4 regions of the Pseudomonas sp. E102 genome follow, and region 4 is predicted to be linked to each of the others. Evidence: predicted binding sites of a transcription regulator. Region 4 holds the regulator's gene; each other region holds the start of a gene.

Evidence for each region. Region 4 encodes FliA, which starts transcription of late flagellar genes. Its sites were predicted from a motif close to CTAAAGTTTNNNNNNNNNNNGCCGNTAA; they were not measured.
Region 1: DOCECA_RS16320 (flagellar protein MotY) is a predicted target of FliA. The motif match lies at 3,076-3,103, and genes of this name have one in related genera.
Region 2: DOCECA_RS21485 (methyl-accepting chemotaxis protein) is a predicted target of FliA. The motif match lies at 2,704-2,731, and genes of this name have one in related genera.
Region 3: DOCECA_RS20455 (methyl-accepting chemotaxis protein) is a predicted target of FliA. The motif match lies at 3,022-3,049, and genes of this name have one in related genera.

The regions. Positions count from the first base shown of each region.
Region 1 covers NZ_CP084025.1:3,553,591-3,561,409, reverse strand. The annotation lists gene DOCECA_RS16340 (bacterioferritin-associated ferredoxin) at 82-300, opposite strand; gene DOCECA_RS16335 (peroxiredoxin) at 585-1,187, shown strand; gene rnt (ribonuclease T) at 1,289-1,966, opposite strand; gene pyrC (dihydroorotase) at 1,963-3,009, opposite strand; gene DOCECA_RS16320 (flagellar protein MotY) at 3,198-4,196, shown strand; gene DOCECA_RS16315 (argininosuccinate synthase) at 4,325-5,542, shown strand; gene DOCECA_RS16310 (hypothetical protein) at 5,630-6,127, opposite strand; gene DOCECA_RS16305 (response regulator) at 6,600-7,226, shown strand; gene DOCECA_RS16300 (PA3496 family putative envelope integrity protein) at 7,276-7,461, opposite strand; gene nth (endonuclease III) at 7,569-7,819, opposite strand, start outside.
Region 2 covers NZ_CP084025.1:4,761,293-4,769,111, reverse strand. The annotation lists gene DOCECA_RS21500 (TonB-dependent siderophore receptor) at 1-998, opposite strand, end outside; gene DOCECA_RS21495 (FecR domain-containing protein) at 1,085-2,083, opposite strand; gene DOCECA_RS21490 (sigma-70 family RNA polymerase sigma factor) at 2,073-2,573, opposite strand; gene DOCECA_RS21485 (methyl-accepting chemotaxis protein) at 2,839-4,719, shown strand; gene DOCECA_RS21480 (SRPBCC family protein) at 4,916-5,380, opposite strand; gene DOCECA_RS21475 (amino acid adenylation domain-containing protein) at 5,412-7,819, opposite strand, start outside.
Region 3 covers NZ_CP084025.1:4,519,933-4,527,751, forward strand. The annotation lists gene hisI (phosphoribosyl-AMP cyclohydrolase) at 19-417, shown strand; gene DOCECA_RS20430 (phosphoribosyl-ATP diphosphatase) at 410-742, shown strand; gene DOCECA_RS20435 (twin-arginine translocase TatA/TatE family subunit) at 767-1,054, shown strand; gene tatB (Sec-independent protein translocase protein TatB) at 1,065-1,478, shown strand; gene tatC (twin-arginine translocase subunit TatC) at 1,475-2,269, shown strand; gene DOCECA_RS20450 (16S rRNA (uracil(1498)-N(3))-methyltransferase) at 2,266-2,973, shown strand; gene DOCECA_RS20455 (methyl-accepting chemotaxis protein) at 3,093-5,009, shown strand; gene DOCECA_RS20460 (transposase) at 5,214-5,516, shown strand; gene DOCECA_RS20465 (IS3 family transposase) at 5,525-6,349, shown strand; gene mdoH (glucans biosynthesis glucosyltransferase MdoH) at 7,127-7,819, opposite strand, start outside.
Region 4 covers NZ_CP084025.1:912,614-920,432, forward strand. The annotation lists gene flhB (flagellar biosynthesis protein FlhB) at 1-1,119, shown strand, start outside; gene flhA (flagellar biosynthesis protein FlhA) at 1,350-3,479, shown strand; gene flhF (flagellar biosynthesis protein FlhF) at 3,491-4,840, shown strand; gene fleN (flagellar synthesis regulator FleN) at 4,957-5,787, shown strand; gene fliA (RNA polymerase sigma factor FliA) at 5,784-6,527, shown strand; gene DOCECA_RS04380 (chemotaxis response regulator CheY) at 6,695-7,066, shown strand; gene DOCECA_RS04385 (protein phosphatase CheZ) at 7,085-7,819, shown strand, end outside.

The DNA of each region.
Region 1 (7,819 bases), 2.6 Mb from region 4:
GTTCCGCGTCTGGAAGCTAAGCATTTGATTTTCGGGCATAAAAAAACCGGACATTGAGTCCGGTTCTTTGAATATCTGGATTTATGCGGCCGTAAATTCTGCCGGATAAGGGATCGAGGCTTGCGCGGTCTGAACTTTGGCGAGGGTTTCACGCACCACTTCCTTGGCGAGGCAGGCGCATTTGCCGCATTGGCTGGCTACGCCGGTGGCCTGGCGGACTTCCCGGTAGCTGCAGCAACCCTCATAGATCGCTTCGCGGATTTGTCCGTCGGTGACGCCAGTGCAGAGGCATACATACATAAGTGAGAACCGTCGCTGGTTGTGACTCAATTGAGACGGATCTTAATGTTAACGAGAATGATTGTCAAAGTGGTTTCCTGCGCTGGTTGACGAACGGTGTCGAGCGCCTGCCATCAAGCGGGCATCGGATTTCCTGGGCCGCCAAAAAACCGTTGAGGACAGGCCAAACGTGCGGTGTATGATGGTCGGTCCTTGCAAAGCGGGTTCGTGTCACAGGGCTGTCGCCTGAGGGTGGCAGGCTGGCGCGGACCTTGTTTTCACGTTACTACACCAGGAGATATCCAATGAGCGTACTCGTAGGCAAACAAGCCCCTGACTTCACCGTTCCCGCCGTCCTCGGCAATGGCGAAATCGTCGACAGCTTCACCCTGTCCTCGGCCATCAAAGGCAAATACGGCCTGGTGTTCTTCTACCCGCTGGACTTCACTTTCGTTTGCCCGTCCGAGCTGATCGCACTGGATCACCGCATGGACGACTTCAAGGCGCGCAACGTTGAAGTGGTCGCCGTTTCGATCGACTCGCACTTCACCCACAACGCCTGGCGCAACACCGCCATCAATGCCGGTGGCATTGGCCCGGTGAAATACACCATGGCTGCCGACATGAAGCACGAAATCGCCAAGGCCTACGACGTTGAGTCCGAAGGCGGCGTGGCCTTCCGTGGCGCGTTCCTGATCGACGACAAAGGCGTGGTCCGTTCGCAGATCATCAACGACCTGCCGCTGGGACGTAACATGGAAGAGCTGATCCGTCTGGTTGACGCCCTGCAGTTCCACGAAGAGCATGGCGAAGTCTGCCCGGCCAACTGGAAAAAAGGCGACAAGGGCATGACCGCATCGCCTGAAGGTGTAGCTGCCTACCTGGGCGAGCACAGCGACAAGCTGTAAGCGCACCCATGCATAAAAAAACCGGCCCTCGATGGGCCGGTTTTTTTATGGACGTTTCTTGGCGCAGCACAGATCCCTCGCCACAAAGAGCCAGGCTGATGTCAGTCGTCGAAATCCTGCCAGCCACCCATTTCCTTCCACCGGTTGACGATGCCGCAAAAAAGCTCGGCGGTTTTCTCGGTGTCGTAGCGGGCCGAATGGGCTTCACGGCCATCGAAATCGATGTCGGCTGCCTGGCACGCCTTGGCCAACACGGTCTGGCCATACGCCAGGCCTGCAAGGGTGGCCGTGTCGAAGCTGGAGAATGGATGGAAAGGGTTGCGCTTCATGTCCAGGCGCGCCACGGCGGCATTGAGGAAGCCCAGGTCGAAGCTGCTGTTGTGGCCAACCAGGATCGCTCGCTTGCAACCGTTGGCCTTCAGCGCCTTGCGCACACCACGGAAGATGTCGGTCAGCGCGGTCTCTTCGCTGACGGCCATGCGCAGCGGATGATCGAGCTTGATCCCGGTGAACTCCAGGGCAGCCGCTTCGATGTTGGCGCCTTCGAACGGTTCGACCCGGAAGAAATAGGTGTGGTCGGGGAAGACGAAGCCTTTCTCGTCCATGCCGATGGTCGTCGCGGCGATTTCCAGCAGCGCATCGGTGGCCGAGTTGAAACCGCCGGTTTCTACATCGACCACGACCGGCAGATAACCCCGGAAGCGAGCCGCCATTGGATGGCGCGGGCCGCCTGAGCCGCCGTTGCCGTCCAGTTCGTCATCGAAATGATCTTCACTCACGCGTTTTCCTCCAGCAGGCGCCAGCGCAGTTTTTCACCGGCGCGCAGCGGGATGACAGTCTGCTCGCCAAACGGCAGGCTGGCAGGGGCGGTCCACTCATCGCGAACCAGGGTAATACGATCGGTGTTCACCGGCAGGCCATAGAAGCGTGGGCCATGCAGGCTGGCGAAACCTTCGAGCTTGTCCAGGGCGTTGCGCTGCTCGAATGCCTCGGCATACATCTCGATGGCGGCGTAGGCGGTGTAACAGCCGGCGCAACCGCAGGCGGCTTCCTTGGCGTGACGGGCGTGGGGCGCCGAGTCGGTGCCCAGGAAGAACTTGGCGCTGCCGCTGGTGGCGGCGTCCAGCAAGGCTTCCTGATGGGTGTTGCGCTTGAGGATCGGCAGGCAGTAGAAATGCGGCCGGATCCCGCCCACCAGCATGTGGTTGCGGTTGTACAGCAGGTGGTGTGCGGTAATGGTCGCGCCGACGTTGGCCGAGGCCTCGTTGACGAATTGCACGGCATCGCCGGTGGTGATGTGCTCGAACACCACCTTCAGCGTCGGGAAGCGTTCGACGACGCGACGCATGTGTTCGTCGATGAAGATCTTCTCGCGGTCGAACACATCGACGTCGCCCCGGGTGACCTCGCCATGGATCAACAATGGCATGCCGACTTCGGCCATGACCTCCAGCGCAGGGAAGATCTTGTCGATGCTGGTGACACCGGAATCCGAGTTGGTGGTGGCGCCAGCGGGGTACAACTTGGCCGCGTGGACGAAACCACTGGCCTTGGCCTCGCGTATTTCTTCGGGCTGGGTGCGGTCGGTGAGGTAAAGCACCATCAGCGGTTCGAAGCGGCTGCCAGCCGGGCGTGCAGCCAGGATGCGCTGGCGATAGCCATCGGCCTCGGCAGCGTTACGCACGGGCGGAACCAGGTTAGGCATGATGATGGCGCGGCCAAAAGTGCGCGCGACATCGGCGACGGTATGGGTCAACACAGCACCATCGCGAAGATGAATATGCCAGTCGTCGGGACGCAGCAGGGTCAGGCGGTCGGACATGGGGGGCTTCCAGGCGGGTAAATCTCTGGCGAATGCTACCGGAAAAGACCGATCCGGGCACCCGCTATCAAGTTTTGCCGCAAGTTACCGATAGCCCCTTCAGGTGTGCCACGATTGCGTGCAGTGTCTAGGCCAAGCGGCATGCCCAGCGTTTTTCGATTTCCGTATAAAAGCCAGTGGAGCCTCCCGTGCGCCAGCGTTATCTAGCCTTGCTCAGTGTGTTTGCCAGCCTTCCTGCGATGGCGCTCACTTTCCAGACCCGTCTGGAGAGCATTGAGTGGACGGTCGAAGGCGATAAGTTCGAGTGTCGGCTGAGTCAGCCGATCACCGATTTTGGCAGCGGCGAATTCGTGCGCAAGGCGGGCGAGCAGGCCACGTTCCGGCTCAAGGCCTATAACCCGATGCTCGGTGGCGGCTCCGCGACGTTGCTGGCGGCGGCGGCGCCCTGGCAGCCAGGACGAGGCGATATCAACCTGGGCTCGGTCAGGATCGGTAGCGGCGATGTGCTGTTCAACAGCTCCCAGGTGCAGGCGGGCCGCTTGATCAGCGGGCTGATGGAAGGTCGCAGCCCCGTGGTGCGGCGTAACACCGACGATGGGCGGGTGTCGGAAGTCCGGTTGTTGCCCGTGCGCTTCAACAAGGCGTTCAGCGATTACCAGGGCTGTGTCGCGAAGCTGTTGCCGAAGAACTTCGAACAGATCAAGCAAACCCAGATCGGTTTTCCCGGCGAAGGCATCGAGCTCGACGCCCAGGCCAAGGCTCAGTTGCAGGTCATGCTCGACTTCATCAAGGCTGACCCGAGCGTCAATCATGTCGAACTCGACGGCCACTCCGACAACAGTGGCAACCGCCTGACCAACCGCGAGCTGTCGCGCCGCCGGGCCCTGGCCGTCCAGGACTTCTTCAAGGCCAACGGCTTCCAGGAGTCTCAGTTTACCGTTCGCTTCCATGGCGAGCGTTATCCGCTGGTGCCCAATACCAACGCCGCCAATCGGGCCAAGAACCGTCGTGTGCTGGTAAAACTGGAGCGGGGCGCCGCACCGGCCTCGGCCCCACAGCCGCCAACCCCTGCGACAACGCCTGCGGTGCCTGCCGTGGCGCCCGCTGCCGCGCCGGGCAAGCCGGCGACGCCAGTGGCCCCGGCCAAGGCGGCTACGCCCGCTGCGGCTACTGCGCGCACTTCCTGATCGCGCCTTGATCGTCGCGCAGCTGACATAATCTGTCGCTTCGTCGTCATAAGCTGTCGCGCCTCTGTAAATTATCCGCGGTGGACGTTAGACTTGCCGGCTTTCCGTACAACCCGTGGAGTGATGGCATGGCGGACGTAAACAAGGTCGTTCTGGCGTATTCCGGCGGCCTGGACACTTCGGTGATCCTCAAGTGGCTGCAGGACACATATAACTGCGAAGTGGTGACCTTCACCGCTGACCTGGGACAGGGCGAGGAAGTCGAGCCTGCACGCGCCAAGGCCCAGGCCATGGGCGTCAAAGAGATCTATATCGATGACCTGCGCGAAGAATTCGTCCGCGACTTCGTCTTCCCGATGTTCCGCGCCAACACTGTTTACGAAGGCGAATACCTGCTGGGCACGTCCATCGCCCGTCCGCTGATTGCCAAGCGCTTGATCGAAATCGCCAACGAAACCGGTGCCGATGCCATTTCCCATGGGGCGACCGGCAAGGGCAACGACCAGGTACGTTTCGAGCTGGGTGCCTATGCCCTCAAGCCGGGCGTGAAGGTCATTGCTCCATGGCGCGAGTGGGACTTGCTGTCCCGTGAAAAGCTGATGGACTACGCCGAGAAGCACGCGATCCCGATCGAGCGTCATGGCAAGAAAAAATCTCCGTACTCGATGGATGCCAACCTGTTGCACATCTCCTATGAAGGCGGCGTGCTGGAAGACACCTGGACCGAGCACGAAGAAGACATGTGGCGTTGGACCGTCTCCCCCGAGAAGGCTCCCGATACCCCGCAATACCTGGAACTGACCTATCGCAATGGCGACATCGTTGCGCTCGATGGCGTGGAAATGAGCCCGGCCACTGTGCTGGCGACCCTGAACCGCATCGGTGGCGAACACGGCATCGGTCGCCTCGACATCGTCGAGAACCGCTATGTCGGTATGAAGTCCCGTGGTTGCTACGAAACCCCAGGCGGCACCATCATGCTGCGCGCCCACCGGGCGATCGAATCGATCACCCTGGATCGCGAAGTGGCTCACTTGAAGGATGAGTTGATGCCCAAGTACGCCAGCCTCATCTACACCGGCTACTGGTGGAGCCCTGAGCGTCTGATGCTGCAACAGATGATCGATGCCTCCCAGGTCAACGTGAACGGTGTCGTGCGCCTGAAGCTGTACAAGGGCAACGTGATCGTGACCGGGCGCAAGTCCGACGACTCGCTGTTCGATGCCAACATCGCCACTTTTGAAGAAGACGGTGGTGCCTACAACCAGGCCGACGCGGCCGGCTTCATCAAGCTCAACGCCCTGCGCATGCGCATCGCGGCGAACAAGGGTCGCAAGCTGTTCTGATGCAATCCGAAAACGGCCTGCCGCATGGCAGGCCGTTTTCTGTTATTTCCCCATCCCGTGTGTCGCTGCAGCCGTTTCCCTTATGGCTCACCCCGCCTGTTTATCCGGCAGTGTCCCTGCGCCGTTCCCGTTGTAAACAACGAAGACGATGATGGTCTTGCCCTCAAGACGCCGTCCCGAGTCCTTAGCCCAATACATGTCGACCGACGGGTGGGATGAAGTGTGCTTGAACGCATCGTCCAGAGCCGTGCACTTATTCCATCGATAAGACTGCGACAGGAAATCAGCCTTGCTTCCTTGGCGTGATCTACGTCTACGCCGACAGGATGACTCAGCCGCACCCCTTATGAAGTGCTTGGTTTTGTGGAAATCCGAGGGCGAGTACAAGGAACGGTAGTTGAAGTTGAGTGTGATAAAGAAAAGAAATAACAGGTAAAACGGGAAGCTAATGAGGAACCATACATAGTACTCTCGCTCTTCATCATCCAGAAACGGCAAGGAAATAGCTGCGGAAGTTTCGGAGATCGTTGCGAATACAGCGATCAGTGTCAGGGGGTTGGCGATGGTTCTTAATGATCTTTTCATGGTGAGTGCTCATAAGTAATAGTGTGCTCGATTGTTTGAGTTGATCGAATAAATGAAATTGCCCGGCCGCTAGAATAACCCTGCGATCAGGCAGCGTTCTCTTTCGTGTGCTGGTAAGTGGAGTCTTTTTTATACAGAAAACTGAATCTTCCGAGCTAAACTTTTGCGGTTTGTCTTTAAATAAATCGGTAACTTTTTATGAGGGAAATGCTTTTCCCTGGGTGGCAGGTAATCAGGTTTTTGACGAGAAGGCGCATTATTCATAGGGTGTTCGACGCGTGAGAATTGCCGTTCGCACCCCTCGGGAAAATTCATGGCACATTATTTCGAAGGTTATTTGTAGGATTTTTCTGCGTTGCTTGTAGGTTGCGTCTTTCGCTGCGAGCGGTAAGGGGGGACGACATGCCAAGGAAGAAATGACTAGGCTATTGTGCGTGCTCTAAAAATTCGAACAGCGAAGTTGGATTTGCCCATGAATAAAGTGCTGATCGTGGATGATCATCCCGTCATTCGTCTTGCTGTACGTTTGCTGATGGAGCGTCATGGATATGAAGTTATTGCCGAAACGGATAACGGCGTCGATGCATTGCAGATTGCCCGGGAACAAATGCCCGACATCGTTATTCTGGATATTGGAATTCCGAAGTTGGATGGATTGGAGGTTATCGCTCGCCTGACCATCAATCCTTCGCCATTGAAAGTGCTGGTGCTGACTTCCCAGGCCCCTGGACATTTTTCGATGCGCTGCATGCAAACGGGGGCCGCCGGCTATGTATGCAAACAGCAAGACCTGACCGAACTGTTGAGTGCGATAAAAGCGGTGCTGTCGGGCTATAGCTATTTTCCCAACCAGGCATTGCACACGGTGCGTTCAAGCCTTGGCAATGCCAGCGAGTCGGATATGGTGGAACGTTTGTCCGGGCGAGAGATGATGGTGCTGCAGCAACTGGCTCGCGGTAAGACCAACAAAGAGATCGCGGATCGGATGTTCCTGAGCAACAAGACCGTCAGCACCTACAAAACCCGCTTGTTGTTGAAGCTCAATGCCCGTTCGCTGGTGGACCTGATTGAACTGGCACAACGAAATGGACTGGTCTGAATCGGGCACGCGTACAGTAAAAAGCCTCCATCTGGGAGGCTTTTACGTGTCAGAGATCAAAATCGTAATCGGCGAGTTGCTTTTGGAGACGACGCTCTTCCAACAGGTTGTCGATGGTGCGGCGTTTACTCAGGTTGGTTTTTGCCACTTCCACGACAACAGGTTCCGCATCGTCACCTTCAACGGCGACGAAATCGTCTTCCACTACATCCAGTTGTTCTTTGCCAGTACTCATGGGGTCGACTCCAGGCTAAGACTGCCATTGGCGCTCCTTATATCGATAAACAACCGGCGGGTAAAAAAGATTTTTTCAATCGGCGGATGCGTAAAAGCAATAGCGCATCAATCGTCCGATGTCTTGTGCTTATATTCACATAGGTCTTCGATCCGGCAGCTCCCGCAACGGGGCTTGCGGGCCAGGCAGACGTAACGCCCATGCAGGATCAGCCAGTGGTGTGAATCCAGAAGGTAATCCTTGGGGACGAATTTCATGAGCTTCTTTTCCACTTCCACCACGTTCTTGCCCGGCGCCAGCCCAGTCCGGTTACTGACGCGGAAAATGTGGGTGTCGACGGCCATCGTCAATTGACGGA
Region 2 (7,819 bases), 1.9 Mb from region 4:
AACTGGGTATCGGAGGTGTCCGCCAGGCCGATCAGGCGATAGGCGATGCGTTTTTCATCGTCCACCGGCCCGCTGAAGTCGAAACCCACGCCTCGCTGGCCCTGGGTGCCGACAGTGGCCTGGACCTGATGGTAGGCCTCATAAAGCGGCTTTTTGCTGGTAAGCGCCACCAGGCCGCCCGGAGAACTGCGGCCATACAGCACCGACGACGGGCCCTTGAGGATGTCGACGCGCTCGAGAAAGTACGGGTCGACCTGCATGGAACTGTAGGTGCCGCTGTCGCCCATGGACTTGAGGCCGTCGAGGTAGATGTTATCCACCGAGCCGTCGTTGAAGCCGCGCATGGCCACGTAATCGTAGCGATGGGTCGCACCGTAGGGGTTGGTCAGCACGCCGGGGGTGTAGCGCATCGCCTGGGATACGGTCTGCGCGCCCTGGTCGTCCATTTGCTCGCGCGTCACCACCGATACGCTTTGTGAAGTCTCTCGCAGGGCGGTACTGGTCTTGGTCGCGACTTGGCTGTGGGTGGCGTTGTAGCCCGCCATGCTGCCCAAGGCGTTACCCAGGGCGAAGCCCTTGACATCAGTGGTCGGCAGCGCCAGTACACTGTCCCCGGCCTGGGCCTGCAATACGTAGCCGCTGCCTTCCTGGCCGACCGCAATCAGCCCCGAACCGCTGAGCAACTGGTCCAAGGCCTGGTCCGCCGAGTAGTCACCTTTGAGCCCTGGCGACTGGCGGCCAGCGGTTTGCTCGGGGGTGCTCGCCAGGGTAATCCCGGCCTGGCGCGCGAACTGATTCAGCACCTCGTTCAACGGGCCTGCCGCGATGTTGTAGCTCTGACGGCTGGCCGTGACGCCGTCCTGCGCGGCGACAGCGAGCATCGGCACGGCGCTGACGCCCAGCGCGGTGCTCAGCAGTGCGGCGTGGACGGCTTGGCGCAAAGGGCTGGTTTGCGAGGAACAGCCGAAGGAGGTCTTGAGGGTTACGCGCTCAGTCATTTTGGGTTTCCGTTGGAGTCGCTGAAGGCAGATAAGCGTTGCTTACTGTCCTAGCCGGACGCCCTCGCAAAACCCGCCAAAAAAAATCAGGCCGCACGTTCCACCGTGACCCACCAGCGGGTTCGATAATGCAGCTGCACGGGCAGCGTGCGGGGGAGCACGGCCAGCATTTTGTCGATGTCATCCAGGCGGAAGACTCCGGACAAGCGCAGGTCCGCGGCCGAGGCGGCGCATCTCAGACAGCCCCGGCGGTAGCGGCCGACCTCGTTGAGGAAGTCTTCCAGGCGCATGTTGCGCGTCACGATCAAGCCGTCCGCCCAGGCGCCGGCGTCCATGTCCAGGGGCGGCGCCAGGGTCGCTGTCGATGAACTGACGAGGTAGCTTTGCCCTGCCACCACGTGGATCGGCGCGCCCTCGCTGTTGCGATGTGAGCGAATGGCGACCTGGCCGCTGGTGACGCTCAGACGCGTGCAGCCGCTGTCCTGGCGCACGACGAAGCGCCCTTCCAGTCCTTCGAACAGACCCTCGCGGCTTTTCACCAGCAGCGGGCGTCCTGGGTCTCGGCCACAGGTGACCATGATTTCGCCGCGGGTCAACGTGATCAGACGCTGGCTGGCGGTGTAGTCGAGGTCGGCGGCGCTGCGGGTGTTGAGTTCAAGTCGTGTACCGTCCGGCAATTGGAAACCGCGTCGTTCGCCCGTGGCAGTGGCGAAGTCGGCACGCCACGGCTGCCAGCCTAGGTCCTTGCCCAGCCATGCGGCGGCGCCCACCACGGCGACGCCGGACAACAATTTCAGGGCCTGGCGTCGACCGAGGCGCTGGGCGCTGGCCTCCAGGGTGTCGAGGGCAATATGAGCACTGGGCACGGCGCGCAGGTTGGAGGTGAGTTCGCTGTGCAGCGATTGCACCCGTTGCCAAGCCAATTCGTGATCGTGATGGGCGATGCGCCAGGCGTCGCACTGTTGGCGAAGGATCGGATTGGCGGCATGGTTGCGCAGGCGCAGCAGCCAATGGATCGCTTGCTTGACCACCAGTTGCGAAGGACCTCGACCGCGCGATGGCGGGTCGATCGGCTCAATCTTCATAGCGCAGCACGTAGCAGTGATACAGCGCATCGGCGACGTACCGCTCCACCGACCGAAGCGAGATGCCCATTTGCTCGGCGATCTGCTTGTGGGTCATGCCGTCACACTGTGCAAGCAGGAACGCCCTGCGTACTTTCGGCTTGAGGCCGTCGAGCATGCGGGAAATGCCCTCCAGCAGTTCGAGGATCAGGGCTTGGGCTTCGGCACTTGGGATCTGGGCCTGCGGCAGATGCGCGATGGTTTCGAGGTAGGCGCGTTCGATTTCTTCCCGGCGCCAGTGATCGATCACCAAGCCCTGCGCGATGGTGCGCAGGAAGGCGCGCGGTGCCGTGAGTTCCAGGCGTTCGGTGCGTTGCAGCAGGCGCACGAAGGTGTCCTGGGCCAGGTCAGCCGCATCGGCGGCGTTGCCCAGTCGGTGGCGCAGCCATGTATGAAGCCAGCCGTGATGGCTGCAATAAAGCGCCTGTACTGCTAACTGGGGGGAGGACATGAGCGCAATAGCCTGATATCACAAATGATAATAGGTCGCATTGTCATAAGCGTTCATCAAATTTGCAACCACCGTTCGACGCAGGCTGTGTGATGTTGGCAATCATCTCGTCGGACAATTGAACAAGGGCCTAATCTTTTCCACGGGTTGGCCGACAGAAGGGTATGCGTGCACCAAAATGGAGCGGATCCAATCTCCAGCTCTTGCGGCTACATGGAACTGCCAATCGGAATGCACCCCCATCCCCTGTATAAGAAGTCCCTCCATGAATCTTAAGTTCAGCCACAAAATCCTCTTGGCCGCCTCTGGTGTGGTGGTGTTGGCTTTTGCCCTGTTCACGCTCTACAACGATTACCTGCAACGCAATACCATCGGTCGCAGCCTGGAATCCTCCATCGAGCAATCCGGTGACCTGACGGCCAGCAGCATCCAGAACTGGATGAGCGGGCGGGTGCTGGTGTTGGAAAACCTGGCTCAGAACATCGCACACCAAGGGGCGAGCGCCGATTTGCCTGGGCTCGTGGACCAGCCGGCGTTGACCTCGAACTTCCAGTTCACCTACGTGGGCCAGAACACCGGCGTGTTCACTCAACGACCTGACGCGAAGATGCCCGACGGCTACGACCCGCGTCAGCGCCCTTGGTACAAACAGGCCGTGGCCGCCGATAAAACCATGCTGACCCCACCCTACGCGGCGGCAGTGGGCGGCCTGGTGGTGACCATTGCCCTGCCGGTCAAGCACAACGGTGAATTGTTGGGCGTGGTGGGCGGTGACCTGAGCCTGGAAACCCTCGTGAAAATCATCAACTCCGTGGACTTTGGCGGGATCGGTCATGCGTTTTTGGTCAGCGGCGACGGCCAGGTCATCGTCAGCCCGGACAAAGACCAGGTAATGAAAAACCTCAAGGACATCTACCCCGGCACCCCTGTGCGCATCGGCAAGGGCATCCAGGAAGTCGAGCTGAACGGGGAGGACCGCATCCTTTCGTTCACCCCGGTGGCAGGTTTGCCGGGCGCCGAGTGGTACATCGGCCTGTCGATCGACAAGGCCAAGGCCTACGCACCGCTGAGCCATTTCCGTACGTCTGCGTTGATTGCGATGTTCATTGCAGTGGCTGCGATTGCGTTGCTGCTGAGTCTGCTGATCCAGGTGTTGATGCGCCCGCTCACCACCATGGGCCGCGCCATGCAGGACATCGCCCAGGGTGAAGGCGACCTGACCCGGCGCCTCGTGGTGCAGGGCAAGGACGAATTCGCGGTATTGGGAGGGTCGTTCAACCAGTTCGTGGAACGTATCCACGCGTCGATCGCCGAAGTGTCTTCCGCCACGCGTCAGGTGCATGACCTGTCGCAACGGGTGATGACATCTTCCAACGCCTCCCTGGTTGGATCGGATGAGCAGAGCGCGCGCACCAATAGCGTGGCCGCCGCGATCAATCAGTTGGGCGCCGCGACCCAGGAAATCGCCCGTAACGCCGCCGATGCCTCGCAACACGCCAGTGGCGCCAGCGAGCAAGCGGACGATGGTCGTCAGGTGGTGGAAAAAACCATCCAGGCGATGACCGAGCTGTCACAGAAAATCAGCCTGTCGTGCACCCAGATCGAAACCCTGAACGCCAGCACCGATAACATCGGGCACATCCTGGACGTGATCAAGGGCATCTCCCAGCAAACCAACTTGCTGGCCTTGAACGCCGCCATCGAAGCGGCCCGTGCCGGGGAGGCCGGACGTGGTTTTGCGGTAGTGGCCGATGAAGTGCGCAACCTGGCGCACCGCACCCAGGAGTCGGCTGAAGAGATTCACAAGATGATCACCTCGCTGCAAGTCGGCTCCCGTGAAGCGGTGACCACGATGAACGCGAGCCAGGCTTCCAGCGAGGAGAGCGTGGAAGTGGCGAACCAGGCCGGCTTGCGCTTGGTCAGCGTGACCCAGCGCATCGGCGAAATCGACGGCATGAACCAATCCGTGGCCGCCGCGACCGAGCAACAGACAGCCGTGGTGGAGACCCTCAACATGGACGTCACGCACATCAATACGTTGAACCAGCAAAGCGTCGCCAACCTCAACGAAACCCTGAAGGATTGCGATGCCTTGTCGCAGCAGGCCAATCGATTGAAGCAACTGGTGGACAGCTTCAAGATCTGACGGACCCGATCCCCCGTGGCGAGGGAGCTTGCTCCCGCTGGCCTGCGCAGCAGGCCCCTGCAAGCCTGCAGGCGGACCGTGTTGGCTGGCTTTACGCCTGCTGCGCAGCCGAGCGGGAGCAAGCTCCCTCGCCACGGGTGTGGGTTGTCTGGGCTGATGCCATCGCGAGCAGGCTCGCTCCCACAGGGTTTTTTGGTCAGGCGAACATCTTCACCACATTTCCCATCGCCTCATCGGCGAACCCTTGCAGAAAATCCCTGAACCCTTCCCGTGTGTGCACCTCGGTGTGGTCGGCGATGATGGTCCAGGTGGCGCGGCAGCGGCTGTCTCCCAGGGGCTCGACGCGCATCGCCGCCCAGAGGTTGTCGATGCCGAGGGTGTTGTAGATCAGCGTCCAGGTCATGTGCATGGCCTGGTCATCGCGGCTGTTGAGCTGCTCCACCACCAGGTTTTGTCCGTCGCGGAAGAATTTCTTGCGCAGCGAACGCACGCCGTCGCCAGTCATTTCGATGTATTCAAGGGCTGGAATAAAGCGGTTGAACCCGCCGAAGTCGCCCACCACTTCCCAGACGCGCGCGGCGTCGGCAGGCACTTGCACCGAGGTTTCGACATGGCAGGCTTGAGGGTTCTTGATCAGGGTGTCGGGTTGAAAAGCACTCATGGTCTTGCTCCTTGCGTGGGGTTGGGTTGCTTCAGATGAAATCGATGGCCTTGAGGTAATCAGCACCGCGGCGCAGCAGGGCCGGGGACTTTTCCGGGTAACGGGTGCCCATCTGCCTCACGCCGGACCGGGCGTTGTCATGGCGGATCAGGGAGATATCGCCGATGTCTTCTTCGAAGCCGTTGAGGTAGAAACCCAGTACGCCGAACAGCGCGTTGTCGGTATCGACCCGCGCCAGCTGCTGTTGCCAGTCCGCGACACTGACCAGCGCGAATTCCCGGCCACTGTCGCGGAACGACGCCACATAGGCGTCCCAGCTCAAGGGTTCGGGGTTGTGCAGGTTGAACACGGCCTGGTTGGGTTGGTAACGGCTGGCGTGGAAGGCGATGAAACGGGCCAGGAAGTCCACCGGCATCAGGTCGAAATTGAGCGACAGATCCGGCACCTGGCCGAGCTGGATCGATCCCTTGAGCATCAGCATCAAGCGGTTCTTGTGGGGCTGGCAGACCCCGGTCTGGCTGTTGAAGCTGATGTTGCCGGGACGGAACAGATTGACCCGGACGCCAAGGTCCCGGGCCCGTTGCAGAATCCGCTCGCCGACCCATTTGGACAGGTTGTAGCCATTCTTGATGTAGATCGGCGGTGTCCTTGCTGCTGGCTGCTCCAGCACCTGCCCATTAGCGTCCAGGGTGCTGGAGGCCGACAGCGTCGAGACGAAGTTGAAGATTTTCTTGCTGCGCCCTTCGCACAGCCGCAGGCATTCGAAGATGGGCTCGACGTTGTCCCGCGCCAGGGACTCGTAGTCGAGCACATGATTGACATGGGCGGCGTTGTGCACCAACGCGCCGAACGTGCTGTCGATCCGCTGGTAGGTGTCGTCCGGCAAGCCCAGTTGTGGCTGGGTGATGTCGGCGGCGTAGACGCTGACACGGCTCAGGTCCAGATGCTCCAGGCGATTTTTCCGCAGGGCCTGGGCGAACCGCTGGGCCGCGCTTTGCCCGCCGGATTCACGCACCAGGCACGCCACTTCCGTGGCCCCCCACGCCAGCAACGCTTCGACGATATGCACGCCGAGAAAACTGTTGGCGCCGGTCACGACCACTTTATGCACATCACCGCTCTGGCTGATGGGCAGTGGAGCGAGGTTGAGTTCGGCTTCGGCGTCGATGAAAGCCTGGGGGCTCAGCGAGGATGCATCGCTCTGGTCGGGGGCATCGAGCAACTTCGCCAAGGTGATCAGCGTCGGTGCTTCGATGAAGCGGTTGATCGACAGGCTGCGACCGAACGTCTGCCTGAGACTCAACAGCAGCTGCGAAAGCAGGATCGAATGCCCGCCAAGGTTGAAAAAACTCTCGTCGGTGGCGATGTCCTCGGCTGGCAACTGCAGCAGCTCGGCCCATAGCTGTCGGAGCTGGGTTTGCAATGCATTTTGTGGCTGGCGCCCTTGAGCTCCTGCCTGGACCGATCCCGCCGACGCCAGCAATGCCCGGCGATCGACCTTGCCGTTGCTGGTGTAAGGCAGGCTGGGCAGCTCTACATAGGCCGCCGGGTGCATGTAGCTCGGCAGCGAATCCTGCACATGCTGGCGCAAGGCGTTGAGGGCCGCGCCGGGTCGATCATCCACGGGGTTCGCCAGGAACGCCAGGATCCGCCGTCGCTCGTCGACCCCCACCGCCACCTGGCGAAACACTTGGCTGTCGCGCAGGCAATGCTCGATCTCCTCGGGCTCGACCCGAAAGCCGCGGATCTTGACCTGGTTGTCGCGGCGGCCGCACAGCTCGATCCCGTCGTCGGTCCACTGGCCGATATCCCCCGTGCGATAGACCCGCAGCGCTTGCTCGTTGGGCAGCGTCAGGTCGAGATAACGGCTGCTGGTCAGCACTGGATCGTTCAGGTACCCCAGGCCGACTCCAGGCCCTGCGATGTACAGCTCGCCGGGTGTGCCCTGGGGCACCGGTTGCAAATGTTCGTCGAGGATGAGCACGCGGGCGTTGCCGATGGGTATACCGAGGTTGCGGTTGTTATCGCCCACGGCGAATTGCCGCGTGGTGGCCAATACCGTGGTTTCCGTCGGGCCGTAGATATTGTGAAACCGGCACTGCGGTGCCAGTCGCTCGATCACGTACGGCTCGCAGACGTCCCCGCCAGTGATCAGGTGCGCCAGCCCCAATGACGCCTCCAGCGGCATGACGCTCAACAGCGCGGGCGGCAGGAAGGCATGGCTGACGCGCTGTTCACGCATCAACGACTCCAGTCGCTGCGGGTCGCGGCGCTGATCCTCGCTGGGCACCACCAGCAGTCCGCCTTGGATGAAGGTCGGCAAGATGTCCAGCAACGATGCGTCGAAGTTGATGGTGGAAAACTGCAACGCTCGGTTGTCGCGCCGCAGCTCGACATGATCTGCGTACCAGGCGCAAAAATGGCTGAGGTTACGGTGGC
Region 3 (7,819 bases), 2.1 Mb from region 4:
CTGCCGTCAGGACCAAAGATGAAAAACTGGCAGGACGAGATCAAATGGGACGCCGACGGCCTGGTGCCGGCCATCGCCCAGGATCACAAGACCGGGCGCGTGTTGATGATGGCCTGGATGAACCGCGAGGCACTGGCGCTGACCGCTGCCCAGAACCGCGCCATCTATTGGTCACGTTCCCGTGGCAAGCTGTGGCGCAAGGGCGAAGAGTCCGGGCATGTGCAGCACCTGCATGAGATGCGCCTGGATTGCGACGGTGACGTCATCATCCTGATGGTCGAGCAGGTCGGAGAAATTGCCTGCCACACCGGCCGTCAAAGCTGCTTCTATCGAGTCTTCGAGAACGGCGACTGGAAAACCGTCGACCCGGTGCTCAAGGACCCGCATGCCATCTATTCAGGACATACCCATGAGTGACACCCTGACCCGCCTGGCCCAGGTGCTGGAAGAGCGCAAGGGCGCAGCGGCCGACAGCTCCTATGTCGCCAGCCTGTACCACAAGGGCTTGAACAAGATTCTGGAAAAGGTCGGCGAAGAATCGGTCGAGACCATCATCGCCGCCAAGGACGCCGCCGTCAGCGGAGACTGCAGCGACGTGATCTACGAGACCGCCGACCTTTGGTTTCACAGCCTGGTGATGCTGGCCCAGCTGGGGCAGCATCCCCAGGCCGTACTGGATGAACTGGACCGTCGCTTCGGTCTGTCCGGGCACGTCGAGAAAGCCTCGCGCCCATCCGCCTGATCAATTCTTGAGAGGAATAACCACATGGGTATTTTTGATTGGAAACACTGGGTCGTCATTCTGGTGGTCGTGGTGCTGGTGTTCGGCACCAAGAAATTGAAGAACCTCGGCACCGATGTCGGTGAGTCGATCAAGGGTTTTCGCAAGGCCATGAACGATGACGAGAAACCGGCCGACACCACGACCAACCAGGCTCAACCCGTGCCACCGGCCCAACCGGTCCACCCGCAGGCCACACAGCCTGTGAATGCACCGAACACCATCGACGTGCAGGCCCAGAAAGTCGAAGAGCCAACCCGCAAAGACTCGTGAGCACTGACTAATGTTTGGGATCAGCTTCACTGAACTGCTGCTCGTCGGCCTCGTTGCCCTGCTGGTGCTGGGTCCCGAGCGCCTGCCGGGCGCTGCGCGTACCGCCGGCCTGTGGATCGGCCGCCTGAAGCGCAGCTTCAATGCGATCAAACAGGAAGTTGAACGTGAAATCGGTGCCGACGACATCCGTCGGCAACTGCACAACGAACACATCCTGTCGCTGGAACAGGAAGCGCGAAAAATCTTCACGCCGACTCAGCAGGAGCCGACGCCGGTCCAGCCTGTGGCCGAGCCGACGACCGCACCCCAGGCACCGGCTGTCGAAGCCTCGCCAGCGGTGGCTGAACCGGTTAAACCGGTCGATCCGGCGCCTGCGACGACACCGACTCCCAACGATCCCACTTTGCCGCCGCGAGCCCCATGAGCGATATCCCTGAAAACGACCAGCCAATGCCGCTGGTATCGCACCTCACCGAGTTGCGCACCCGCCTGCTGCGTTGCGTCGCGGCGGTTTTCGTTATCTTCGCCGGGCTGTTTGCCTTCACCCAGCAGATCTACACCTTCGTCTCCACGCCGCTGCGCGAGTACCTGCCGGTGGGTGCGACGATGATCGCCACCGACGTGTCGTCGCCGTTCCTGACGCCGCTGAAGTTGACGATGATGGTCTCGCTGTTCCTGGCGATCCCGGTGATCCTGCATCAGATCTGGGGCTTCATCGCACCGGGCCTGTACAAGCACGAAAAACGCATCGCCGTGCCGCTGCTGGTGTCGAGCATCCTGCTGTTCTACACGGGCATGGCCTTCGCCTACTTCTTCGTGTTCCCGCTGATCTTCAAATTCTTCGCCGCCGCCACCCCGGCGGGCGTGGAAATGATGACCGACATCACCAGCTACCTGGATTTCGTCATGACGCTGTTCTTCGCCTTCGGCGTGGCGTTCGAGATCCCCGTGGCGGTGGTGCTGCTGGTGTGGATCGGCGTGGTCGATGTCGCCTACCTGAAGAAGATCCGCCCGTACGTGATCATCGGCTGCTTTGTGGTCGGCATGATCCTCACACCACCGGACATCTTCTCCCAGACCTTGCTGGCGGTACCGATGTGGCTGCTGTTTGAAATCGGCATCCTGTTCGGCGGCCTGGTGCGCAAGCGCCGGGAAGAGCCTGAGGACCAGCACGTCGATGATCACAACGACCAGCCGCCAGCGACCCAAGCGTGAACCTGCTGCTGCTCGAAGAGGCCGATTTCATCGGGCCTGACCGCGTCGTCCTGAGCGACCGTCGGTTGACCCATATGCAGGAAGTCCATCGCTGTATTGTCGGCGACAGCCTGCGGGTCGGCCGCATCGACGGCTTGATGGGCTCCGCCCAGGTGCTGCGCCTGGACCCTCGCGAGGCCGAACTGCAAGTGACCCTCGACCAGCCACCGCCGGCCAAATTGCCGCTGACGCTGGTACTGGCATTGCCGCGGCCGAAGATGCTCAGGCGAGTGTTCCAGACCGTGGCGACCATGGGCGTGCCGCGTGTGGTACTGGTCAACAGTTACCGCGTGGAGAAAAGCTTCTGGCAGACGCCATTCCTGGAGCCCGAAGCCATTCGCGAGCAATTGATCCTGGGCCTCGAGCAGGCCCGGGACAGCGTGCTGCCTGAGATCGTCATCGAAAAGCGCTTCAAGCCCTTCGTCGAGGATCGCCTGCCGGCCATCGTCGATGGCACCCTCGGGTTGGTCGGCCACCCCGGCAATCATCCGCCTTGCCCCCGGGCACTGACGGAACCGGTGACCCTGGCAATCGGCCCGGAAGGTGGCTGGATCCCTTACGAGATCGACCTGCTGGGCAAGGCCGGCCTGCAGCCGGTGCAGCTGGGCGACCGGATCCTGCGGGTCGAGACCGCCGTCACTGCCCTGCTGGCGCGGTTGTTCTGACCCTGCAACACGCTGACAGACACCTCGCCACGAAATCTCGGCAAACGCCTACAGAACCCACCAAAGCCGCCGATACAGTCCCCATAAAACCAATATAAACGCTCCAAGGGAGTATCAGCATGTTCCGGTGGCTTGCCCAGGGTCTGGGAAATGTAAGCGTCAATCGCAAACTCGGCGCGGGCTTCGGCCTCGTGCTGTTCCTCACCTTGATGATTGCATTCACCGGTTGGTCCGGCCTGGGCAATGTCATCAGCCGGGGCGACAAGCTGGGGTTCATTGCCAGTCTCAATGACTTGAGCAAGGACCTGAACCTGGCCAGCACCGACTACAACAACACCCGAGGCGAGAAAGGGCCGCAACAGGTCAACGACCTGCTCGGCAAACTCGAAGCCGGGCTGAAGACTGCTCGCGAGTTGATTGAACGGCCGGCGGACGTTGCGCTGGTCGACCAGCAATTGGCCGCCGTCGCCGAATACAGAAGTGCTTTCGAGCTGATGACCAGCGCCACCGTCAGCCGCGAAGATGCCCGCAGCAAACTGGGCGCCAGCGCCGACAACACCGTGGCCCGCGTCGCCGAGGTAGAAAAATCGCTGCTGCAAGGCGGCGATATTGCCCAGTTCAACAACATAGTGACCCTGAGCAAGGCGATCCAACAGGCGCGCTATCAGGTTCGCGGCTACACCTACAGCGGCAAAAGCGAGGCCCAGCAACCGGCCATCGACGCAATCACCGATGTCCTGAAACTGCTGGCACGCTTGCCAGCCCAGTTGCCCGAGGAGCACGCCGACAAACTTCAGCAGGCCAGCGACTCGATGAATGTCTATCGAGCGGCGGTCAGCCAGTTTCGTGATTCCCAGCTCGACAACGGCGCTGCGCTGCAGCGCATGATCGAGCAAGGCCAGGTATTGATCGATTCCAGCCAGAAACTCACCGTGTCCCAGACCGCCGTGCGCGACCACGACACCGCTCAAGCCAAGACCGTCCTGATCGCAGCCGCCGCCCTGGCCCTGTTGTTTGGCGTGGTCGCTGCCCTGGTCATTACCCGCCAGATTGTCGGCCCGCTGGATGAGACGCTGAAGGTGGCGGAACGCGTCGCCGCAGGCGACCTCACCCACAACCTCACGTCTGACCGCCGCGACGAACTCGGCCAACTGCAACGGGCCATGCAACGCATGACCGTGGGCTTGCGGCAGCTGATCGGTGGCATCGGTGAAGGCGTCACCCAGATTGCCAGCGCCGCTGACCAACTCTCCGCCGTGACCGAGCAGACAAGCGCCGGGGTCAACAGTCAAAAAGTGGAAACCGATCAGGTTGCCACGGCCATGCATGAGATGACCGCCACGGTGCAGGAAGTGGCCCGCAACGCCGAGGAAGCTTCCGAAGCCGCCGTCGCAGCCGACCAACAGGCCCGTGAAGGCGACAAGGTGGTTGGCGAAGCCATCGCTCAGATCGAGCGCCTGGCTAAAGAGGTGGGCAACTCCACCGCTGCCATGGGCGATCTGAAGCGTGAAAGCGACAAGATCGGCAGCGTCCTGGACGTGATCAAGTCCGTGGCCCAGCAAACCAACCTGCTGGCCCTCAACGCAGCCATCGAGGCAGCCCGTGCTGGTGAAGCCGGGCGAGGCTTCGCCGTGGTGGCTGACGAGGTTCGCAGCCTGGCCCAACGCACCCAGAAATCCACCGAAGAAATCGAAGAGCTGATCGTCGGTTTGCAAAACGGTACCGAACAGGTCGCGACCATCATGGACAACAGCCGCAGCCTGACCGACAGCAGCGTCGAACTGACCCGCCGCGCCGGGGGCTCACTGGCGAACATCACGCGCACGGTGTCGGCGATCCAGTCGATGAACCAACAGATCGCCGCGGCTGCCGAACAGCAAAGCGCCGTCGCTGAGGAGATCAACCGCAGCGTGCTGAATGTGCGTGATGTGTCGGAGCAGACAGCGTCGTCCAGCGAGGAAACCGCAGCTTCGAGCGCTGAACTGGCGCGGCTGGGGGTTCACTTGCAAACGTTGGTGGGGCGGTTCAGGGTTTAACTTGGACTAGAGGGCTTGCTCGCGAAAGAAGAAATCGAATGTGCCGGCCTCATCGCGAGCAAGCTCGCTCCCACATTTGATCCTCAACGCCGCAGCTCTCACCTACACCGCAAACCCACTGTGGGAGCGAGCCTGAACTGGCCTAATGATTTTGGACACTTCAATCGGGCGCTATGATAGCGCCCAAATCTGAGGTGTTTGGATATGCGTAAATCTTATTCGAGTGAGTTCAAGCTCAAGGCTGCCAGCATGGTGCTGGATGAAGGCCAGCCGGTTACCGAGGTCTGTGCCAGCCTAGATATCGGCCCCACTGCTCTGCGCCGCTGGGTCGATCAAGTGCAAAAAGAACGCCTGGGTTCGACCCCGGTAGGGGCCAAGGCGATTACCGCTGATCAGCGAGAAATCCAGAGGCTCAAAGCCCTACTCAGGGAGAAAGACCTGGACATTGAAATCCTAAAAAAGGCCAGTGCTCTCCTGCTTTTGGACGCCAAAGATCATTCACGCTGATCGATGAGCTGGACGAGCAATACGGCGTTAAAAGGTGTTGCCGGGCGTTTGGGATCAACCGCAGTAGTTTCTACGCCTGGCGCCAGCGCCAAGGCAGAGCAAATCCTGAACGGGACAAGCTCAAAGCCGCGCTGGTCAGGCACCACAGGGCGTCCAGAGAGTCGGCCGGCGCACGTACTTTGTCCAAGGAGCTAAAAGCCAAAGGGCATCGTATCGGACGTTATATGGCTCGCAGTTTGATGCGCGAAGCTGGCATCGCTAGTCGTCAGCGCAGGCGCCATAAGTACAAGTCGCCGGGCGTTGAGGCATTGGTGGCGCCGCACGTGCTCAAGCGAAAATTTGATGTAACGGCGGTTAACCAGGTGTGGTGTGGCGACGTGACTTACATCAAGGTCGGCAAGCGGTGGATGTACTTCGCCGCCGTTCTGGATCTGTACGCTCGGAGGATCGTGGGTTGGTCGTTCTCGATGATTTCTGATGCCAACCTGACCTGCGAAGCGCTACGCATGGCGGTTGAGCTACGCGGCCACCCCCAGGATGTGTTGTTTCATTCAGACCAAGGTTGTCAGTACACCAGTCATAAATTCCGAAACGAGCTTGTGAAACACGGGTTTAGGCAAAGTATGAGCCGTAAAGGCGAGTGCTGGGACAACGCCCCCATGGAGCGTTTCTTTGGTAGTTTGAAATCAGAGTGGGTTCCTGAAACGGGCTACAAACTGGAACATGAGGCCCGGGCAGACGTGCAGCGCTATGTCTCGCGCTACAACATCAGCAGGCCTCACAGCTACAACGACTACCGGTCGCCGGTCGCGAAGGAAAGGTTGGCGGCGTGAACCTTAATCGGTGTCCAAGATTACTTGACCAGTTCAGCCTGCTCGCGATAGCGGTGTCACGGCCAGTGAAGATGTCGAACGTGCCGGCCCCATCGCGAGCAGGCTCGCTCCCACATTTGATCTTCAGCGCCGCAGCTCTCACGTACACCGCAAATCCACTGTGGGAGCGAGCCTGCTCGCGATAGCGGTGTCACGGCCAGTGGAGATGTTGAATATGCCGGCCTCATCGCGAGCAGGCTCGCTCCCACATTTGATCTTCAGCGCCGCAGCTCTCACGTACACCGCAAATCCATTGTGGGAGCGAGCCTGCTCGCGATAGCGGTGTCACGGCCAGTGGAGATGTCGAACGTGCCGGCCTCATCGCGAGCAGGCTCGCTCCCACATTTGATCTTCAACGCCGCAGCTCTCACGTACACCGCAAACCCATTGTGGGAGCGAGCCTGCTCGCGATAGCGGTGTCACGGCCAGTGAAGATGTCGAACGTGCCGGCCCCATCGCGAGCGGGCTCGCTCCCACATTTGATCTTCAGCGCCGCAGCTCTCACGTACACCGCAAATCCATTGTGGGAGCGAGCCTGCTCGCGATGGCGGGGTCACGGCCAGTGGAGATGTTGAATATGCCGGCCTTATCGCGAGCAGGCTCGCTCCCACATTTGATCTTCAATGCCGCAGCAGTCATGTACACAGCAAGGCAATTGTGGGGGCGGGCTGCTGGAAAAACTGAGTTTGCGCCCAACAAAAAGCCCCGCTTCCTTTCAGAAGCGGGGCTTTTTGTTTATCAGGCCAACTGAGGCTGTACGCTAACCGGCTGAAGCGGCAGCAACGGTGCATGCGGATCGGCCTTGACCGACTCACGCCATGCCGCCAGCCACTCGGGATGCGCCTCGTTCCAGACCTGCTCATGCAGGCGGGACAAGGCCACCGGGTCGCTCAGCAGCGCCAGTCGCTCGGCATTGCTGAGACCGGCCGGGCCAGCCTTCAGTGCGTGACGGACGCGTTCGACCCGTAGCCATTCAATCGGTTCGGCCTGGCCGTGACGGGAAGTCGCCAATGCACACGCCAAGGCATTCTGTTGCGGATCGACCACCGCCCGGATGAAGCCGTCGTTCAGCGCGTGCCAACGGTTTTCGTGGGTGTACTGGTCAGTCGACAGCAGCTCCTGAGGCGGTGCGTATTCCTCGGGGATCAGGAACAGGCTTTCATCACGGGACTTCAAGCCCAGGCCCACGCGACTGGAAATCACCGAGACCGGGATCGACAGCATCAGCGAGCCGACGATCGGCACGAGCCACCACAGGAAGCTTGGGTTCAGCCAGATCACCAGCAGTGCCCAGAAGAAGCCCAGTAAGGTCTGCGGGCCGTGGCGCTTGATGGCTTCGCTCCATGGCGTGGAGTCGTCGTCGCGCTTGGGCGAGTTCCAGGTCGCGGCCCAGCCCAGGAAAGCGGCAAGGACGAAGCGGGTATGAAAGAT
Region 4 (7,819 bases):
GGTCAGGATAAAACAGAAGACCCCACCGAGAAACGCAAGAAGCAGTCCCGGGAAAAGGGCGAGATTGCCCGTTCCAAGGAGCTCAACACCCTGGCGATCATGCTCGCCGGTGCCGGTGGCTTGCTGATTTACGGTGGCGGACTGGCGTTGGATCTGCTGGAAATCATGCGGTTGAATTTTTCCTTGCCTCGCGAGGTATTGCTCACGCCGGGCGCTATGACGCAGTACCTGTTGCATTCGGGCAAGATCGCGATGCTTGCAATGCAACCGGTGCTCATTTTTCTGCTGTTGGCGGCTTTCATCGGCCCGATTTCCCTGGGCGGATGGCTGTTCGCCGCCGGTAGCCTGGCACCGAAGTTCAGCCGGATGAATCCGGCCGCCGGTATCAAGCGCATGTTTTCCACCACGGCGTTGATGGAACTGCTCAAGGCTTTCGGAAAATTTCTCCTGGTGTTGTTCGTCGCGCTGGCGGTGTTGCAGGCCGATATCGACGATCTGCTGCGCATTGCCCATGAGCCGCTGGAGCAAGCCATCATCCATAGCGTGCAGTTGGTCGGCTGGAGCACCTTGTGGATGGCTTGCGGGCTGATCCTCATCGCCGCCATCGACGTGCCGATCCAGCTCTACCAGAGCAAGCAGAAATTGATGATGACCAAGCAGGAGGTGCGCGACGAGTACAAGGACTCGGAGGGCAAGCCGGAGGTCAAGCAGCGGATCCGCCAGTTGCAGCGCGAGGTTTCCCAGCGGCGGATGATGGCGGCGATTCCCGACGCCGACGTGGTCATCACCAACCCGACTCACTATGCCGTCGCGCTCAAGTACGATCCCGACAAGGGCAATGCGCCGGTCCTGCTGGCCAAGGGCAGCGATTTCCTGGCGTTGAAGATTCGCGAGATCGCCGTCGCCAACGAAGTGATGCTGCTCGAATCTCCGGCATTGGCGCGGTCGATCTACTACTCCACCGAGCTTGACCAGGAAATCCCGGGAGGCTTGTACCTCGCCGTCGCCCAGGTGCTGGCCTACGTCTACCAGATCCGCCAGCACCGCGCCGGCAAGGCCAAGCGGCCAGAACCGCTCAAGGACCTGCCCATCCCGCCGGATTTGCGCCGCGATTCCTGAACCAAGGTGCCAAAGCCCCTGTGGGAGCGAGCTTGCTCGCGATAGCGGTCTTCCAGTCAACGCTCGCACAAACTGACCCTCCGCCATCGCGAGCAAGCTCGCTCCCACAGGTCGGCATCCCTTGAAAGCCTCTATTTCAACCTCCCGCGAAAGTTGGAAAGCTTCTTGCAATACCCCGCCTGCGCCCCTTCCGGGCGTCAAAAGTTTGCTTCCAGGAACGGGGAATATTGGTGGATCGCTCTCAGTTACTCAGCACCGCTCGCAGCAACGTCGTAGACCTCAGCAGGGGCAATCTGGGCGTGCCGCTGTTGCTGCTGGTCCTGCTCGCCATGATGATGCTGCCGGTACCGCCGTTCCTGCTGGACGTGTTCTTCACGTTCAACCTCGCCTTGTCGATCGTGGTGCTGCTGGTGTGCGTATACGCCCTGCGCCCATTGGACTTCGCCGTCTTCCCGACCATCCTGCTGGTGGCGACGCTGTTGCGCCTGGCGCTGAACGTGGCGTCCACCCGGGTGGTGATGATTCACGGTCACGAGGGGCACCAGGCCGCCGGTAAGGTGATCCAGGCCTTCGGCGAAGTGGTGATCGGCGGCAACTACGTGGTCGGTATCGTGGTCTTTGCCATCTTGATGATCATTAACTTCGTCGTGGTGACCAAGGGCGCCGGGCGGATTTCCGAGGTGAGCGCGCGTTTCACCCTCGACGCGATGCCTGGAAAGCAGATGGCGATCGACGCTGACCTCAATGCCGGCTTGATCGATCAGAGCCAGGCCAAGCTGCGCCGTCTCGAAGTAGCCCAGGAAGCCGAGTTCTACGGGTCCATGGACGGTGCAAGTAAGTTTGTCCGCGGTGACGCCATCGCCGGCCTGCTGATCCTGTTCATCAACCTGATTGGCGGCATGGCCGTCGGTATCTTCCAGCACGGCATGGCTTTCGGCGACGCCGGCAAGGTCTACGCGTTGCTGACCATCGGTGACGGTTTGGTGGCGCAATTGCCATCACTGTTGTTATCCACAGCGGCGGCGATCATGGTGACCCGTGCTTCGGGCTCCGAAGACATGGGCAAGCAGATCAATCGCCAGATGTTCGCGTCGCCCAAGGCCCTGGCCGTGGCGGCCGGCCTGATGGCGGTGATGGGTCTCGTGCCGGGAATGCCGCACTTTTCTTTCCTGAGCATGGCGGCCTTGGCCGCGGGTGGCGCGTACCTGTTCTGGAAGAAGCAGAACGTGCAGAAGGTCCAGGCGCTGGAAGAGGTCAAGCGCCAGCAGGAACTGCTGCCGTCGCCAGCGCGTGCCATGGAAACCAAGGAATTGGGTTGGGATGACGTGACGCCGATCGACATGATCGGCCTGGAAGTCGGCTACCGCTTGATTCCATTGGTCGATCGCAACCAGGGCGGTCAGTTGCTGGCGCGGATCAAGGGCGTGCGCAAGAAGCTGTCCCAGGATCTGGGCTTCCTCATGCCCACCGTCCACATTCGCGACAACCTCGACCTGGCGCCGAGCGCCTATCGCCTGACGCTCATGGGCGTGATCCTGGCGGAAGCCGAGATCTACCCGGACCGCGAGCTGGCGATCAACCCAGGGCAGGTCTACGGTTCGCTCAACGGCATTACCGCCAAGGATCCGGCTTTCGGCCTGGAAGCGGTGTGGATCGAAATCAGCCAGCGGGCCCAGGCCCAGTCCCTCGGTTATACCGTGGTGGACGCCAGCACGGTCGTGGCGACCCACTTGAACCAGATTCTCTACAAGCATTCCAGCGAGCTGATCGGTCACGAAGAAGTCCAGCAACTGCTGCAAGTACTGGCCAAAGGCTCGCCGAAACTGGCTGAAGAATTGGTGCCGGGCGTGGTTTCGTTGTCCCAATTGCTCAAGGTGTTGCAGGCGCTGCTGGCCGAACAGGTTCCGGTGCGCGACATACGCAGCATTGCCGAAGCGATCGCCAACAACGCTTCGAAGAGTCAAGATACCGCCGCTCTGGTGGCTGCGGTGCGGGTCGGCGTATCCCGCGCAATCGTCCAAAGCATTGTAGGCACTGAGTCTGAGCTGCCTGTGATCACTCTGGAACCAAGGTTGGAACAGATATTGCTCAATAGTCTGCAGAAGGCAGGACAAGGCTCGGAAGAGGGTGTTCTGCTGGAGCCAAGCATGGCCGAGAAGCTGCAGCGTTCGCTGATCGAAGCAGCCCAGCGGCAAGAGATGCAAGGCCAACCGGTGATCCTGCTGGTGGCCGGTCCGATTCGCGCGATGCTTTCGCGGTTCGGGCGCCTCGCGGTCCCGGGGCTGCATGTGCTGGCGTACCAGGAAATACCGGACAACAAGCAAGTGACCATCGTTGCGACAGTAGGGCCCAACGGCTGAGGTAGTGGTTTATGCAAGTGAAGCGTTTTTTCGCCGCCGATATGCGTCAGGCCATGAAACTGGTTCGTGACGAGCTGGGCGCTGAAGCAGCCATCATCGGCAACCGTCGTATCGCCGGCGGTGTCGAGCTGACGGCGGCCCTGGACTACAAATTGTCGGCGCTGGCCCCTCGCGTTCCGAACATGGAGCTCGAGGACGAGCTGCGCAAGACTCAGTCGCGCATCGCCAGCGCCCAGGCCGAGTTGAGCCTGCGCAGCAGCGAAGGCTCGGCCAGCGCGGGCACCAATCGTCAATTGTTCGCCGGCCAGCCACTGACCGCAGGCCTGCCGCTGACCGCTGCCGAACCGCTGATCGAGCCGACGCCGGCCGAACCGCGTCGTCCGGCACCGGTACCCGTTGCCGCAGCCGCGGGCGTTGATCCCCGTGCCCTGGACTCGATGCGCTTCGAACTCAACAGCCTGCGCGAGCTGATGGAAGTCCAGCTCGGCTCGCTGGCCTGGAACCAACTGCAAGGCAGCCGTCCGGCCCAGGCCAACCTGTGGCGTCGCCTGCAACGCATTGGCCTGTCCGGCCCGCTGGCGCGCGACCTGCTGGCATTGATCAGCGACATCGACGAGCCTCGCCAGGCCTGGCGCATGCTGCTTGCGCACCTGGCGCGGATGATCGCCACGCCGGAAGTCGAGCCACTGGAAGAGGGCGGAGTAATCGCCATGGTCGGCCCGGCCGGCATGGGCAAGACCACCACTCTGGCCAAGCTCGCGGCCCGTTATGTACTCAAGTACGGCGCCCAGAGTATCGCCCTGGTGAGCATGGACAGTTTCCGCATCGGTGCCCAGGAGCAACTCAAGACCTTGGGCCGGATCCTCAATGTGTCGGTGACCCATGTGGATCCGGGCCAGTCCCTGGCCCAGGCGCTGGAACCGCTGATGCGCAAGCGCGTCGTACTGATCGACACCGCCGGCCTGCAAGCCAGCGATCCGGCCCTGCGCATGCAGCTGGAAAGCCTGGCCGGGCGTGGCATCAAGTCAAAAAATTATCTCGTGTTGGCAACCACCAGCCAGAAACAGGTTCTAACCGCCGCATACCACAGTTACAAACGCTGCGGGCTGGCCGGCTGCATCCTGACTAAGCTGGACGAAACGGCAAGCCTGGGCGAGGTGTTGAGCCTGGCGATCGGTCATGAACTACCGGTGGCCTACCTGACCGACGGGCCGCGGATCCCGGATGATTTGCATCTGCCGCGCCGTCATCAACTGGTCAGTCGTGCCGTGAGTGTGCAAATGCAGGAAGAACCCAGCGAAGAAGCCATGGCTGACATGTTCGCTGATATCTACCACAGCCCGACCAAGCAGGTTGGCTGAGGTATTCATGAATATTTTTTGTACCTACATCGATGGTCTGCCATGCATTGTTCCGTATGTGAACGCGCAGCCAGTAATGTGGCCTCCGTCTAAGTAAGACAAGGTAAAGAACGAACATGGGCAGCATGCATCCCGTACAGGTGATCGCGGTGACCGGCGGCAAAGGTGGCGTCGGGAAGACTAACGTGTCAGTGAACTTGTCCCTGGCTCTGGCAGAGCTTGGCCGACGGGTCATGCTGCTGGACGCCGACCTGGGCCTGGCGAACGTCGACGTGCTGCTGGGGCTCACACCCAAGCGCACGCTGGCGGACGTGATCGAAGGGCGCTGTGAATTGCGCGACGTGCTGTTGCAAGGCCCCGGCGGGATTCGCATCGTGCCGGCCGCCTCCGGCACCCAGAGCATGGTTCACCTGACCCCGGCGCAGCACGCCGGCCTGATCCAGGCCTTCAGCGACATCGGTGACAACCTCGATGTGCTGGTGATCGACACGGCAGCCGGTATCGGTGACTCGGTGGTCAGTTTCGTGCGCGCCGCCCAGGAAGTGTTGCTGGTGGTCTGCGACGAACCGACGTCGATCACCGACGCCTACGCGCTGATCAAACTGCTTAACCGCGACTATGGCATGAACCGCTTTCGCGTCCTGGCCAACATGGCCCAAAGCCCACAGGAAGGACGCAACCTGTTCGCCAAGTTGACCAAGGTCACGGATCGCTTCCTGGACGTCGCCCTGCAATACGTCGGCGCAGTGCCTTACGACGAAAGCGTACGCAAGGCTGTCCAGAAGCAACGTGCCGTTTATGAAGCTTTTCCTCGTTCCAAATGCGCCCTGGCGTTCAAGGCGATCGCCCAGAAGGTCGACACCTGGCCGCTGCCGGCCAACCCACGTGGGCATCTGGAATTTTTCGTCGAGCGTCTCGTGCAACAAACAGCAGGGCCCGTGTTATGACAGCCAGCGGTTACAACCATCTCTACAAAAAATCGGCACGGGACGCCCAGTACGAATTGATCGAGCGTTACGCGCCACTGGTCAAGCGCATCGCCTACCACTTGCTGGCGCGTTTGCCGGCCAGTGTCCAGGTCGAGGACTTGATCCAGGCGGGCATGATCGGCCTGCTCGAAGTGTCGAACAAATACGACGCGAGCAAGGGCGCCAGTTTCGAGACATACGCCGGTATCCGTATCCGCGGGGCGATGCTCGATGAGGTCCGCAAGGGCGACTGGGCGCCGCGTTCGGTGCATCGCAACACCCGCATGGTCAGCGACGCGATTCGTGCGATTGAAGCGAAAACCGGGCGAGACGCTAAAGATCACGAGGTTGCGGCCGAACTCCAGTTGAGTCTCGATGATTATTACGGGATTTTGAACGATACCTTGGGCAGTCGCCTGTTCAGTTTCGACGACCTGTTGCAGGACGGCGAACACGAAGGGCTGCACGAGGACGGCGCGAGTGCTCACATGGAGCCGTCGCGCGACCTGGAAGATGAACGTTTCCAGAGCGCCCTGGCGGATGCGATTGCCAATTTGCCGGAGCGTGAGCGACTGGTCTTGGCGCTGTACTACGACGAAGAGCTGAACCTCAAGGAAATCGGTGAAGTCCTGGGGGTAAGCGAATCGCGGGTCAGCCAGTTACATAGCCAGTGCGCGGCCCGCTTGCGGGGGCGTTTGGGGGAGTGGCGAGCGCGCTGACGAGCAGTGTGGGGACGCTGCGAGCGGGGCTGGCATGGCGTATGCCGGGCCAGTCTCCATCCGTTGTGCTCCATACCGTTGTCGAGTGTTGTGCCGGATTGATTGAAATGGCGCGTCTAGGTGCTGGGCGCGTTTAAGACTGCTTGGAGGTCGAATTGGACAAGAACATGAAAATCCTCATCGTTGATGACTTCTCAACGATGCGGCGGATCATAAAAAACCTGTTGCGTGACCTCGGGTTCACCAACACGGTCGAGGCCGACGATGGCACAACCGCCATTCCGGTCCTCAACAGCGGGAGCATCGACTTTCTGGTGACTGACTGGAACATGCCTGGCATGACCGGTATCGACTTGCTGCGCCACGTGCGCGCCGACGAAAAACTCAAGCACCTCCCGGTGCTGATGGTCACTGCCGAAGCCAAGCGCGAGCAGATCATCGAAGCGGCCCAGGCCGGTGTGAACGGCTATGTGGTCAAACCCTTCACGGCCCAGGCGTTGAAAGAGAAGATCGAAAAAATCTTCGAACGCATCGGTTAACGGCGCCACGGGGGAGCTATGGACAACGAATCTTCAATGGGCGATTTCGAATCGACCCTGAAAAAACATGCCCGCGAACTGGTAGACAGCCTTGAAAAGGGCCGCTTCGGCGATGCGGTTCAAATGATTCATGAGCTCAACCAGACCCGTGATCGCGGTCTGTACCAGGAAGTCGGCAAGCTCACCCGTGAACTGCACAGCGCGATCGTCAATTTCCAGATCGATCCGAACATGCCGCAGGCCGAGGAAGTCTCGCAGATCACCGACGCCACCGAGCGCCTGGGTTATGTGGTCAAGCTGACCGAAGCCGCAGCGAACCGCACCATGGACCTGGTGGAAAGCGCAACGCCCCTGGTCAACGGCCTGAGCGAGGAAGCCCAGGCGTTGAGCACCGATTGGGGACGGTTCATGCGTCGCGAAGTCGGCGCCGAGGAGTTCCGGGAGCTGGCCCGTCGGGTTGACGGTTTCCTGGCGCGCAGCAGCGCCGAGAATCGCGCCGTGGCCAGCAACCTCAACGACATTCTGCTGGCCCAGGACTATCAAGACCTGACCGGCCAGGTGATCAAGCGTGTGACCCAGCTGGTCACCGAAGTGGAAAGCAACCTGCTCAAACTGGTGCTGATGGCTAGCCAGGTCGACCGCTTTGCAGGTATCGAACACGACCGTGAAGCGATGCTTGCCGAAAAAGATCCACAAAAACATCTCTCTCAGGGTGAAGGTCCGCAGATTCATGCCGATAAAAGAGAAGACGTT